One region of the Micromonospora sp. NPDC005087 genome, then DNA from elsewhere that is predicted to be linked to it. Evidence: predicted binding sites of a transcription regulator. Region 1 holds the regulator's gene; the other holds the start of a gene.

The links. The regulator HrcA, encoded in region 1, represses chaperone genes, less so after heat shock. The targets are predictions, from matches to a motif close to GGTTNGCACNCTCNNNNNGAGNGTGCNAACC.
Positions count from the first base shown of each region.
Region 2: the regulator HrcA is predicted to act here: its motif matches at 3,782-3,812, upstream of groES (co-chaperone GroES).

Region 1 is NZ_JBIALB010000003.1:64,519-69,910, reverse strand. Features, by position in the region: gene ACFYPS_RS08520 (serine hydrolase domain-containing protein) at 1-56, opposite strand, end outside; gene ACFYPS_RS08515 (histidine triad nucleotide-binding protein) at 53-412, opposite strand; gene ACFYPS_RS08510 (SDR family oxidoreductase) at 475-1,236, shown strand; gene ACFYPS_RS08505 (16S rRNA (uracil(1498)-N(3))-methyltransferase) at 1,464-2,198, opposite strand; gene dnaJ (molecular chaperone DnaJ) at 2,222-3,367, opposite strand; gene hrcA (heat-inducible transcriptional repressor HrcA) at 3,441-4,463, opposite strand; gene ACFYPS_RS08490 (DUF4870 domain-containing protein) at 4,662-5,282, shown strand; gene hemW (radical SAM family heme chaperone HemW) at 5,385-5,392, opposite strand, start outside.
Region 2 is NZ_JBIALB010000013.1:153,589-158,980, forward strand. Features, by position in the region: gene ACFYPS_RS26560 (molybdopterin-dependent oxidoreductase) at 1-1,503, opposite strand, end outside; gene groL (chaperonin GroEL) at 1,628-3,262, opposite strand; gene groES (co-chaperone GroES) at 3,333-3,647, opposite strand; gene ACFYPS_RS26575 (Scr1 family TA system antitoxin-like transcriptional regulator) at 3,984-4,784, shown strand; gene ACFYPS_RS26580 (DUF397 domain-containing protein) at 4,775-4,963, shown strand; gene ACFYPS_RS26585 (methyltransferase domain-containing protein) at 5,007-5,392, shown strand, end outside.

The DNA.
Region 1 (5,392 bases):
ACCAGCCGGCCCAGCCGCTCGTCCACGACTCGGGTCGACGCCGCCTCGGTGCTCACGCCAGGTCCCGGGCGAGCATCGGGCCGAGCGGCGCGCCACCGAGCAGGTGCGCGTGCGCGTGGAACACCTCCTGGCCGCCGTACGCGCCGGTATTGAACATCAACCGGAAGCCGTCGCCGAGCAGCCCCTCGTCCTCGGCGACCGCGGCGGCCGTGGCCAACACCTCCCCGGCCAGCGCCGGGTCACCCTGGGCGAGGGTGGCGATGTCGGCGTAGTGCTCCTTCGGAATCACCAGGACGTGCACCGGCGCCTTCGGGCCGATGTCCCGGAAAGCGAGCGTGGTGGCGGTCTCCCGGACCACGGTGGCCGGGATCTCCCCGGCGACGATGCGGCAGAACAGGCAATCGGATCCCATCGGGGCAGTCTAAGGAAGGGTCCCGTCCCGACATCCGCGGCGGCTACGGCAGGATGTCCGGCGTGACGAATCGGGCGGTACTGGTGACCGGGGCCTCGCGCGGGATCGGCCGGGCGGTGGCGACGGCGTTCGCGGCCGGCGGCGACCGGGTGGCCATCCACCATCGCGACTCCGCGGACGCCGCTGAAGAGCTACGCGCCCAACTGCCCGGCGCGGGGCACGTGGTGGTCCGCGCCGACCTCACCGACCCGGACGAGGTCCGGGCCATGGTGGACCGGGCCGCCGAACTGCTGGGCGGCCTGGACGTGCTGGTCAACAACGCCGGGGTGTACGGCGACCGGGACGACCCGCACCCGATCTTCGGCGCCTCCTACGAGCAGTGGCAGAAGCGCTGGCGGCAGGTGCTCGAGACCAACCTGACCGGCGCCGGCAACGTCACCTGGTGCGCCGCCCAGCACATGCGGGAGCGCGGCGGGCGGATCGTCAACGTCTCATCCCGGGGTGCGTTCCGGGGCGAGCCGTCGCAGCCGGCGTACGGCGCCAGCAAGGCGGGGCTGAACGCGCTGGGCCAGTCCCTCGCGGTGGCGCTCGCGCCGTACGGCATCGCCGTCGCCACCGTCGCGCCGGGCTTCGTGGCGACCGACATGACCACCGAGCACCTGCGCGGTGAGCCGGGCGCGGCGATCCGGGCGCAGAGCCCGTTCGACCGGGTGGCCCGGCCGGAGGAGATCGCCGCTGCGGTGCACTGGCTGGCCTCGCCCCAGGCCGAGTGGGCGTCCGGCACCATCGTCGACCTCAACGGCGCCTCCTACCTGCGCAGCTGACCGCCGGTTCCGCGATCGAGCCGGACCCGCCGGTTGTCGAGTCGCCCGACCTGCTCATCGCGCCTTTGCTCTGCTTCAACGGGCGCAACACCCGACGGCCGCAAGTGTTGCGGTGGTTGAAGCAGAGCAAAGGGCGCGGGCAGGGTGGTTGGGGGAGCTGGGACGTCGGGGGCAGGACAGCCGGGGCGGGCGTCGCCCTCGGGGGTGGGAACGGCTCCGAGCCCGGACTACCAGCGGCCGAGCCGGGTGGCGAGCACGCTGAGCGCGGCCACCCCGGCGGTGGACGTCCGTAGCACCGCAGGGCCGAGCCGGACCGGTCGGCCGCCCGCCTCGCGGAAAGCGGTCAGCTCGGCCGGGGCGATGCCGCCCTCGGGGCCGACCACCAGGACGATCTCCCCGGCCGGCGGCAGGTCGGCGACGGTCAGCCGTTCGTCGGCCTCCTCGTGCAGCACGAACCCGGCGGCGGCACCGGCGATCCGGCGGGTCACCGTGGCGGTCGACTCGTCCGGCGCCCCGGCCACCACCGGCAACCAGGGGCGGCGGGCCTGCTTGGCCGCCTCCCGGGCCGTGGCCACCCATTTCTCCCGGGCCCGTACGCCCCGGTCGCCGCGCCACTGGGTGACCGAGCGGACCGCCGCCCAGGGCACGATCTCGTCCACCCCGACCTCGGTCATCGCCTGCACGGCCAGCTCTCCCCGGTCGCCCTTGGCGATGCCCTGCACGATCACCAGCCGGGGTACGGGCGCGTCCACGTATCCCCGAGAGGTGATCGTGAGTTCCAGGCTGCCCCGGCCGACGGCGGTGACCACGGCGGCGGCCGTGCCGCCCCGGCCGTCGGCGAGCAGCAGCTCCTCGCCGACCCGCAGCCGCTGCACGGTGGCGGCGTGATGCCCCTCGGGACCGTCGAGGGTCATCGTGTCGGCGGTGGGCAGCGACTCGACCAGGAACAGTGGGGCGGACACGATGATCAGGCTAGCCGCGCCGGTCAGGCGTGGCCGTTGAACGCGTCGCGCATCCGGGAGAAGAAGCCGCCCTGCTTGGTCAGCTCGGCGACCTCCTCGCCCCGGGTCTTGGCGAAGTCGCGCAGCATCTTCTCCTGGTCCGGGTCGAGCTTGGTCGGCGTCCGGACGTCCAGGTGCACGTAGAGGTCGCCCCGCCCGGTGCCACGCAGGTGCGGCACACCGCGGGCGCGCAGCCGCAGCGTGCTGGCGGGCTGGGTGCCTGCCTTGACGTCGACCGTCTCCTCGCTGTCCAGCGTCTTGATGGTCAGCCGGGTGCCCAGCGCCGCCGCCGTCATCGGGACGGTGACCCGGCAGTGCAGGTCGTCGCCCTTGCGGGAGTACACGTCGTGCGGCCGCTCGTGAATCTCCACGTAGAGGTCACCGGCGGTGCCGCCACCCGGGCCCACCTCGCCCTGCTGGGCCAGCCGGATCCGCATGCCGTCCTCGACGCCGGCGGGGATCTTCACGGTCAGCGAACGGCGGGTGCGCACCCGGCCGTCGCCTGCGCAGGTGGGGCAGGGGTGCGGGATGGTGGTGCCGTAGCCCTGGCAGACGGTGCACGGCCGGGCGGAGACCACCTGGCCGAGGAAGGTGCGCTGCACCGACTGCACCTCGCCCCGGCCGCCGCACGCCTCGCAGGTGGCCAGGTGGGTGCCGGCGGCCGTGCCGGCGCCGGAACAGGTGGTGCAGAGCACCGCGGTGTCGACGGTGATCGGCGCCTCGACCCCGAACGCCGTCTCGTGCAGGTCCAGCTCCAGCCGCAGGATCGCGTCGGCGCCCGGCCGGGTCCGCGGGCGCGGGCCGCGCGCGCCACCCGCCGCGCCGCCGAAGAACGCGTCCATGATGTCCTGGAACCCGACGAACGGGCCGGCGCCGCCCGGACCACCCGGGCCGCCGGCGCCGCCGCCACCCGGGGCGAGCGGATCGCCACCGAGGTCGACGATCTGCCGCTTCCGGTCGTCCGAGAGCACCTCGTACGCGGCGTTGATGTCCTTGAACTTCTCCTGAGCCTCCGGGTCCGGATTGACGTCCGGGTGGAACTGGCGCGCCAGCTTGCGGTAGGCGCGCTTGATCTCGTCATCGGAGGCTTCCCGGCTCACACCGAGAATGCCGTAGTAGTCCCTGGCCACTGCGTTCCGTGTCCTCATGTTCGTCTCGCGTTGCGCCGGTCGGCGGCCGCAGCCGGCCGTCGGCCCTGACTGGTCAGTTCTGGGCCAGCAACTCGCCCACGTAGCGTGCCACGGCGCGCACCGTGGCGATGGTGCCGGGGTAGTCCATCCGGGTGGGCCCCAGCACCCCCAGGCCACCCACGATGGTGGCGCCCGGGCCGTACCCGGTGCTGACCACCGAGGCGGCACGCAGGTTGTCGAACTCGTTCTCGTCGCCGATCAGCACCCGGGTCGTGCTCGGCTCGGTCTCGCCGATGAGCTTGAGCAACACGACCTCCTCCTCCAGCGCCTCGAGGATCGGCCGCAGCGAGCCCTGGAAGTCGAGCAGCCCGCCCCGGGTGAGGTTGGCGGTGCCGGCCAGCGCGATGCGCTCCTCGTGCCGCTCGACCAGCGTCTCCAGCAGCACGGTGGAGAGCGTGGTCATCGCCGGGCGCAGCTCGGACGGCGCCTCTTCGACCAGCGCCTGCACCAGCGGCGGCGTGTCGGACAGTCGGGCGCCGGCGAGCTTCTCGTTGACCAGTCGGCGCAGGTCGGTGACGTCGTCGGGATGCACCGGCCCGGGCAGCTCCACCAGCCGCTGCTCCACCCGCCCGGTGTCGGCGATCATGACGAGCATCAGCCGGGTGGTGGAGATCGGCACCAGCTCCAGATGGCGCACCGAGGAGCGGGCCAGGCTCGGGTACTGCACCACGGCCACCTGCCGGGTCAATTGGGCGAGCAGCCGTACGGTGCGGTGCACGACGTCGTCGAGGTCGACCGCGCCGACCAGGAAGCGCTCGATGGCCCGGCGCTCGGCCGGGCTGAGCGGCTTTACCCGGGACAGCCGGTCCACGAAGAGCCGGTAGCCGCGGTCGGTGGGCACCCGGCCGGCACTGGTGTGCGGCTGCCGGATGTAGCCCTCCTCCTCCAGCACGGCCATGTCGTTGCGGACCGTGGCCGGGGAGACACCGAGCTGGTGCCGCTCGACCAGCGCCTTGCTGCCGACCGGCTCCTGCGTGGAGACGTAGTCCTCGACGATGGCGCGGAGCACGGCGAGCTTGCGGTCGTCCAGACCCATCCTCCGCACCTCCTGTCGCACGTCGGCCGCCGGCACGGCGGGGCCGGCGGGCCGTACTGGCACTCGACTGTAACGAGTGCCAGTCTACGTCGGCGTGCCCCCCAGCGCGATGATCAAGGCCGCCGCTGTCCGTTCAGACAGGCTGGCCCGGCGGTGTCGCTCTGGTGGGCGTTGCCACGGGCCCCTACCGTGACATCCATGACTGAACCACCTCGCCCTCCCGGTGCGGGAGACCCCGGCGATCAGCCGCCGGAGCCGACCTACCCGCCGGCCGCTCCCGGCCCGGCCTCCTCGGCCGAGCCACCCACCGCACCACTGTCCGGGGCACCCGGCCCGGGCGGCTATCCCCCGGCCGGTGGCTATCCGCCGCCCACCGGTGACCAACCGCCGTCGGGCGGCTACCCTCCGCCACCCGGGGGCTATCCCCCTGGCGGCTATCCGACCGGCGGCGCCTACGGCGGCCCCGGCGGCGGCTACGCCAGCAACGAGGACAAGACCTGGGCACTGGTCGCGCACTTCGGCGGCGCCGCCGGCGCGCTGATCAGCTTCGGCCCGCTGGGCTTCGTCGCCCCGCTCATCGCCTATCTGGCCCGCGGTCAGCAGTCGCCGGCCGTCCGGGCGCAAGCCCTGGCCGCGCTGAACTTCCAGATCCTCTGGTCGATCATCGCGTTCGTGCTGCTCTTCGTGAGCTGGTGCCTGCTCTTCCTGCCCAGCATCGCGGTGGTGGTGATCCAGATCCTGTTCGGGATCATCGCCGGGATGAAGGCCAACGAGGGCCAGCTCTACCGCTACCCGATGTCGGCCAGTTTCATCAAGTGACCCGGGTCGGCCGCTCCCCCGGCCGACCCGGTGCACCGCCGTCGGTCGACCGGCGGGCCGACTGCCGACGGCCGTCGGGCCGACCGGCGGCGGCACGCCGGCTCAGGGCA
Region 2 (5,392 bases), on a different contig from region 1:
GCCGGCCACGGTCACCGGGCCGGTGGTCAGGCGGTTGCGTGCCCGGGGCGCGTCGATCCGCGACTGGGTCTTGATCGGCCCCTGGGCCGACCAGCCCCGCGGCACCCAGTACGCGTCGAAGTCGGCGAACCGCGTCAACTCCAGCTCGGTCACCCACTTGCAGGCGGACACGTAGCCGTAGAGGCCGGGCACCACCACCCGTACCGGGAAGCCGTGCTCGACGGGCAGCGGCTCACCGTTCATGCCGATGGCCAGCAGCGCGTCCCGCCCGTCGCGCAGCAGGGCGGTGGGGGTGCCGCACGTCCAGCCGTCGACCGACCGGCCGACGACCTGGTCGGCGTCCGCCTCCGGCTCGACCTCGTCCAGCAGCTCGCGCAGGGGTACGCCGAGCCAGCGGGCGTTGCCGATCAGATCCCCGCCCACCTCGTTGGAGACGCAGGCCAGCGTGATGTACCGCTCGACCAACGGCCGGGCCAGCAGGTCGGCGTAGCTGTAGGTGCGCTCGGTACGGACCCGCCCGTGGATCCGCAGCCGCCAGGTCGCCGGGTCCACCTGGGGCACCACCAGCGCGGTGTCGATCCGGTAGAACCCGAAGTTCGAGGTGACGTACGGCGCGAGCTGGGCCATCGAGAGGTCCGCGCCCGCCGGCAGGGCCGGTGCGGGGACAGCCGGCGCGGGCAGCCGGATCGCCTCCCGGGCGGCGGACACCCCGCGTCGCCCGGCCAGCCAGCGCCCGCCGAGACCGGCCACCGTGGCCGTGCCGAGCAGCAACCCGGCGCCGGTGAGGAACCGTCGCCGTGACTCCGGATCGACCCCCTCGCCCGGCGCCGCCGACTCCGGGGGCGGCACGGCCGACCCCGGCGAGGCAGACGAGACCGGCGGCACGGCCGCCCCCGGCGAGGCCGACGACACCGGCGGCACGGCCGGTTCCGGCGAGGCGGACGGCACCGGTGGGGTGCCGGGCACCGCGCGGCCGTCCGCCGCCGAAGGGCCGGCTGGCGACACCGGTGCCGGTGTCACCGGCTGATGGGACGCGAGTGGGCTGGGTGGGGACCAGGGCCAGGGGTCCAGCTCCAGCGGACCGGCAATGAACAGCCAGAGCACCAGGGCGCCGAGGCCGCCGCCGACCACCGACGGCAGCGCGTCGGCGGCGTCCGCGCCGGAACGGGTCAGGGCGGCGGCCGCACCGACGGCGGCGAACGCCGCGATCCCGGCCAGGCCGAGGGCCAACCGGCGCACCGCCAGCACCCCGAGCAGCGCGGCGAACGCGCCCAGCAGCAGCGCGGTGCCGACCAGCAGGGCGATCTTGTCGGCGGTGCCGAAGATGTCGATGGCGAGCTGTTTCAGCGACTCCGGGACGGCGTCGACGACCACCCCGCCGACCGCGACCAGCGGCGCCGACCGGGGCCCGGTCAGCACCGCCACCGGTTCCGCGATCCCGATCGCGATGGCGGCGGCGGTGACTCCGGCCAGCGCGGCGTACCGGCGCGACGTGGTGCTCATCGGCCCAGTGTGCGCGATCAACTCGGCGGGTCGCCAACCATGTCAGGGTGCGGTAATGATTTGGAGACGGACCGGGGCACACCGCCGTACGACGGTGTGCCCCGGAACGGGTGTCGCTACCGGATCAGAAACCCGGGCCGTGCTGGTGGCCGTGGCCGTGCCCGCCGGCGGCGGCCGGCTCGGCCTGCTCCGGCTTCTCGACCACGAGGCTCTCCGTGGTGAGCAGCAGACCGGCGATCGAGGCGGCGTTGGTGACCGCGTTGCGGGTCACCTTCACCGGGTCGATGATGCCGGCCTTGACCAGGTCGACGTACTCGCCCTTGGCCGCGTCGAGGCCGTTGCCCCACTTCATGTCGGCGACCTTCTGGGTCACGACGTAGCCGTCGTGACCGGCGTTCTGCGCGATCCAGCGCAGCGGCTCGACCAGCGACTTGCGCACGATCGAGACGCCGACCTTCTCGTCACCGGTGAAGCCCAGGTCGTCGTCGAGCACCGGGAGGATCTGCACCAGGGCGGCGCCGCCGCCGGGCACGGTGCCCTCCTCGACCGCGGCCTTGGTCGCCGCGATGGCGTCCTCGATGCGGTGCTTGCGCTCCTTCATCTCGACCTCGGTCGCCGCGCCCACCTTGATCACGGCGATGCCGCCGGAGAGCTTCGCCAGCCGCTCGGCCAGCTTCTCCCGGTCCCAGTCGGAGTCGGAGGCCTCGATCTCCTTGCGGATCTGGGCCACCCGGTCGGCGACGTCGGCCTTCTGGCCGCCGCCGTCGACGATCGTGGTGTTCTCCTTGTCGACCACGACGCGCCGGGCGGTGCCGAGCACCTCCAGGCCGACCTGGTCGAGCTTGTAGCCCAGCTCCGGGGCGACCAGCTCGGCGCCGGTGGAGATCGCGATGTCCTGGAGCATCGCCTTGCGCCGGTCGCCGAAGCCCGGGGCCTTCACGGCGCAGACCTTGAGGGTCTTGCGCAGCGAGTTGACCACCAGGGTGGAGAGCGCCTGGCCGTCCACGTCCTCGGCGATGATCAGCAGGGGCTTGCTGTTCTGCAGGACCTTCTCCAGCAGCGGCAGCAGCTCCTCGATCGCCGAGATCTTCTGGGTGGTGACCAGGATGTACGCGTCCTCAAGGACGGACTCCTGACCCTCCAGGTCGGTGACGAAGTTCGGCGAGATGAAGCCCTTGTCGAACTGGAGACCCTCGGTCACGTCCAGTTCGGTGGTGAGCATCGAGCCCTCCTCGACGGTGATGACACCGTCGCGGCCGACCCGCTCCATCGCCTCGGCGATCAGCTCGCCGATGGTGGAGTCCTGCGCGGAGATCGTCGCCACGTTCGCGATCGACTCCTTGCCGGTGACCTCCGCGGCCCGACCGAGCAGCGCCTCAGAGATCTTGGTGGCCGCCGCGTCGATGCCCCGCTTGAGCCCGGCCGGGTTGGTCCCGGCGGTCACGTTGCGCAGGCCCTCGCGAACCATGGCCTGGGCCAGCACGGTCGCGGTGGTGGTCCCGTCGCCGGCGACGTCGTTGGTCTTGGTCGCCACCTCCTTGACCAGCTGCGCGCCGAGGTTCTCGTAGGGGTTGGTGAGCTCGATCTCCTTGGCGATGGTCACACCATCGTTGGTGATCGTCGGCGCACCGAATTTCTTGTCCAGGACGACGTTGCGCCCGCGCGGGCCGAGGGTGACCTTGACCGCGTCCGCGAGGGCGTTGACACCGTGCTCCAGCAGGTGCCGGGCGTCGTCCGAGAAGCTCAGGATCTTCGCCATGAATGTCCCTTCGAAGCGCCACTGCCCCGGCCCGGCGAGCCGGACCGGGGCAATGGCACTGATCGGTTGCTTACTTCTCGATGACCGCGAGGACGTCGCGGGCGGAGAGCACCAGGTACTCCTCGCCGGCGTACTTGACCTCGGTGCCGCCGTACTTCGAGTAGAGAACGGTGTCGCCGACCTTGACGTCGAGCGGCACACGGTTGCCGTTGTCGTCGATCCGGCCCGGGCCGACAGCGAGGACAGTGCCCTCCTGCGGCTTCTCCTTGGCGGTGTCGGGGATCACGATGCCCGACGCCGTGGTGGTCTCAGCCTCGTTCGCCTGGACCACGATCCGGTCCTCGAGCGGCTTGATCGCAACCTTGGTCGCGGTAGTCACGGGCATACCCTCCTGGGGTATTGGTTTCGTTGCTGGCCGGCGGGGCCGACCAGCGTCAATCTGCCACATGCCACCGGGCGGGGCCGTCGTCGCGGGTGCCGGTCCGCCTGGCGTTTCGCACCCGGGTCGTGAAACCCGGAAGCTGGCACCCTCAGGGTGAGAGTGCTAATCGCAGGTTATTCCGTGGCTAGCACTCCGTCAAGGAGAGTGCCAACGCACCGTTCGCCGTGTCGCCACAGATCCGCCAGTCGTTACCGCAACACGCCGGGAACACCTCGCCACAGAGTGGCCATCTCCCTACCGTCGGTTGCCTCCACCAGAAGCCGCGGAAAGGGGAGCCGAGTGTCCCGGATACCGACACTGACGTTCCTGCACGAACAGCTACGCCGCGCACGCCAGGCGCGCGGGCTCAGCCAGGAGGAGCTGGGCAAACTGATCAACTATTCATCGTCGTACGTGAGTGCGGTCGAGACCGGGCAGAGCCCGGTCAAGCCGGACTACGTCGGCCGCATCGACTCGACCCTGGACACCGGCGGTCTCTTCGTCGGCATGCTGGAGCTGATCCGCTTCCACGCCGCGCCGGACTGGTTCCGCCCGTGGGACGAGAATGAGCGGGAGGCGGCGGCGCTGCGCTGGTACGACCCGACGGTGATCCCCGGCCTGCTCCAGACCGAGGGGTACGCGCGGGCGATGCTCGGCGTGGGCGGCGAGCTGACCGCCGACGAGGTGGAGACGCGGGTGGTCGCCCGGCTCGCCCGGCAGTCCCTGCTGGCCGCCGAGCCGCGTCCGCACCTCGTCGCGGTGCTGGAGGAGCACACGCTGCGCCGGCAACTCGGCGACCGGGAGACCATGCGCGAGCAGCTACAGCATTTGCTGGTTGTGGGCACCGAGCCGAACGTGCAGGTCCGGGTCGTGCCGGCCGACGCTCCCTGGCATGTCGGGCTCAACGGCCCGTTCATCCTGGCCCGGCTCCAGAACGGGGCCGAGCTGGCCCACCTGGACAACCAGCTCCGGGGGCAGACCGTGGACAGCCCGAACGACGTTGCCGCCCTGGAGCGGCGCTGGGAGACTGTGACCGGCGAGGCGCTGCCATGCCGGCAGTCCGCCCGGCTGATCGAGGAAGTGGTGCAGACATGGACCTGACCCACGCCACCTGGCGCAAGTCCTCCCGCAGCAACAGCAACGGCGGCGCCTGTGTCGAGGTCGCCGACAACCTGCCCGGCGTGGTCGCCGTGCGCGACAGCAAGGACCCGGCCGGGCCGGCGCTCACCTTCCCCCCGGCGAGCTGGCGGGCCTTCGTCGCCGCCACGCCCACCGACTGACACCACTGTCCGGCCAGTCCGGTCGGCCCGGGACAATGCTCGGGTGGATCTCGACCAGTTGGCGGCGCTGCGTACCCCCGAGGGGTCGGCCGCGCTCGCGGCGGCGGCCGGGCTGGCCGGCGGTGACCCGCTGGTCGCGGCGTCGGCCCTGCGCGCGACCGGTGTGCCGCCGGCACTGGCCTCGGCGGCACTGACCCAGGCCGAGCTGCGCCATCGGGCGGTCGGCAAGTTCGGCCCGGCCGCCGCCGGGATGTTCCTCACCCGCGCCGGGCTGGAGCAGGCCACCCGCCGGGTGGTCGCCGACCGCCGGGCCGCCCGGCTGCGCGCGGCCGGCGTGCGTACCCTGGCCGACCTCGGCTGCGGGCTCGGTGCCGACGCGCTCGCCGCGGCCCGCGCCGGCATCCGGGTGTACGGGGTGGAGGCCGATCC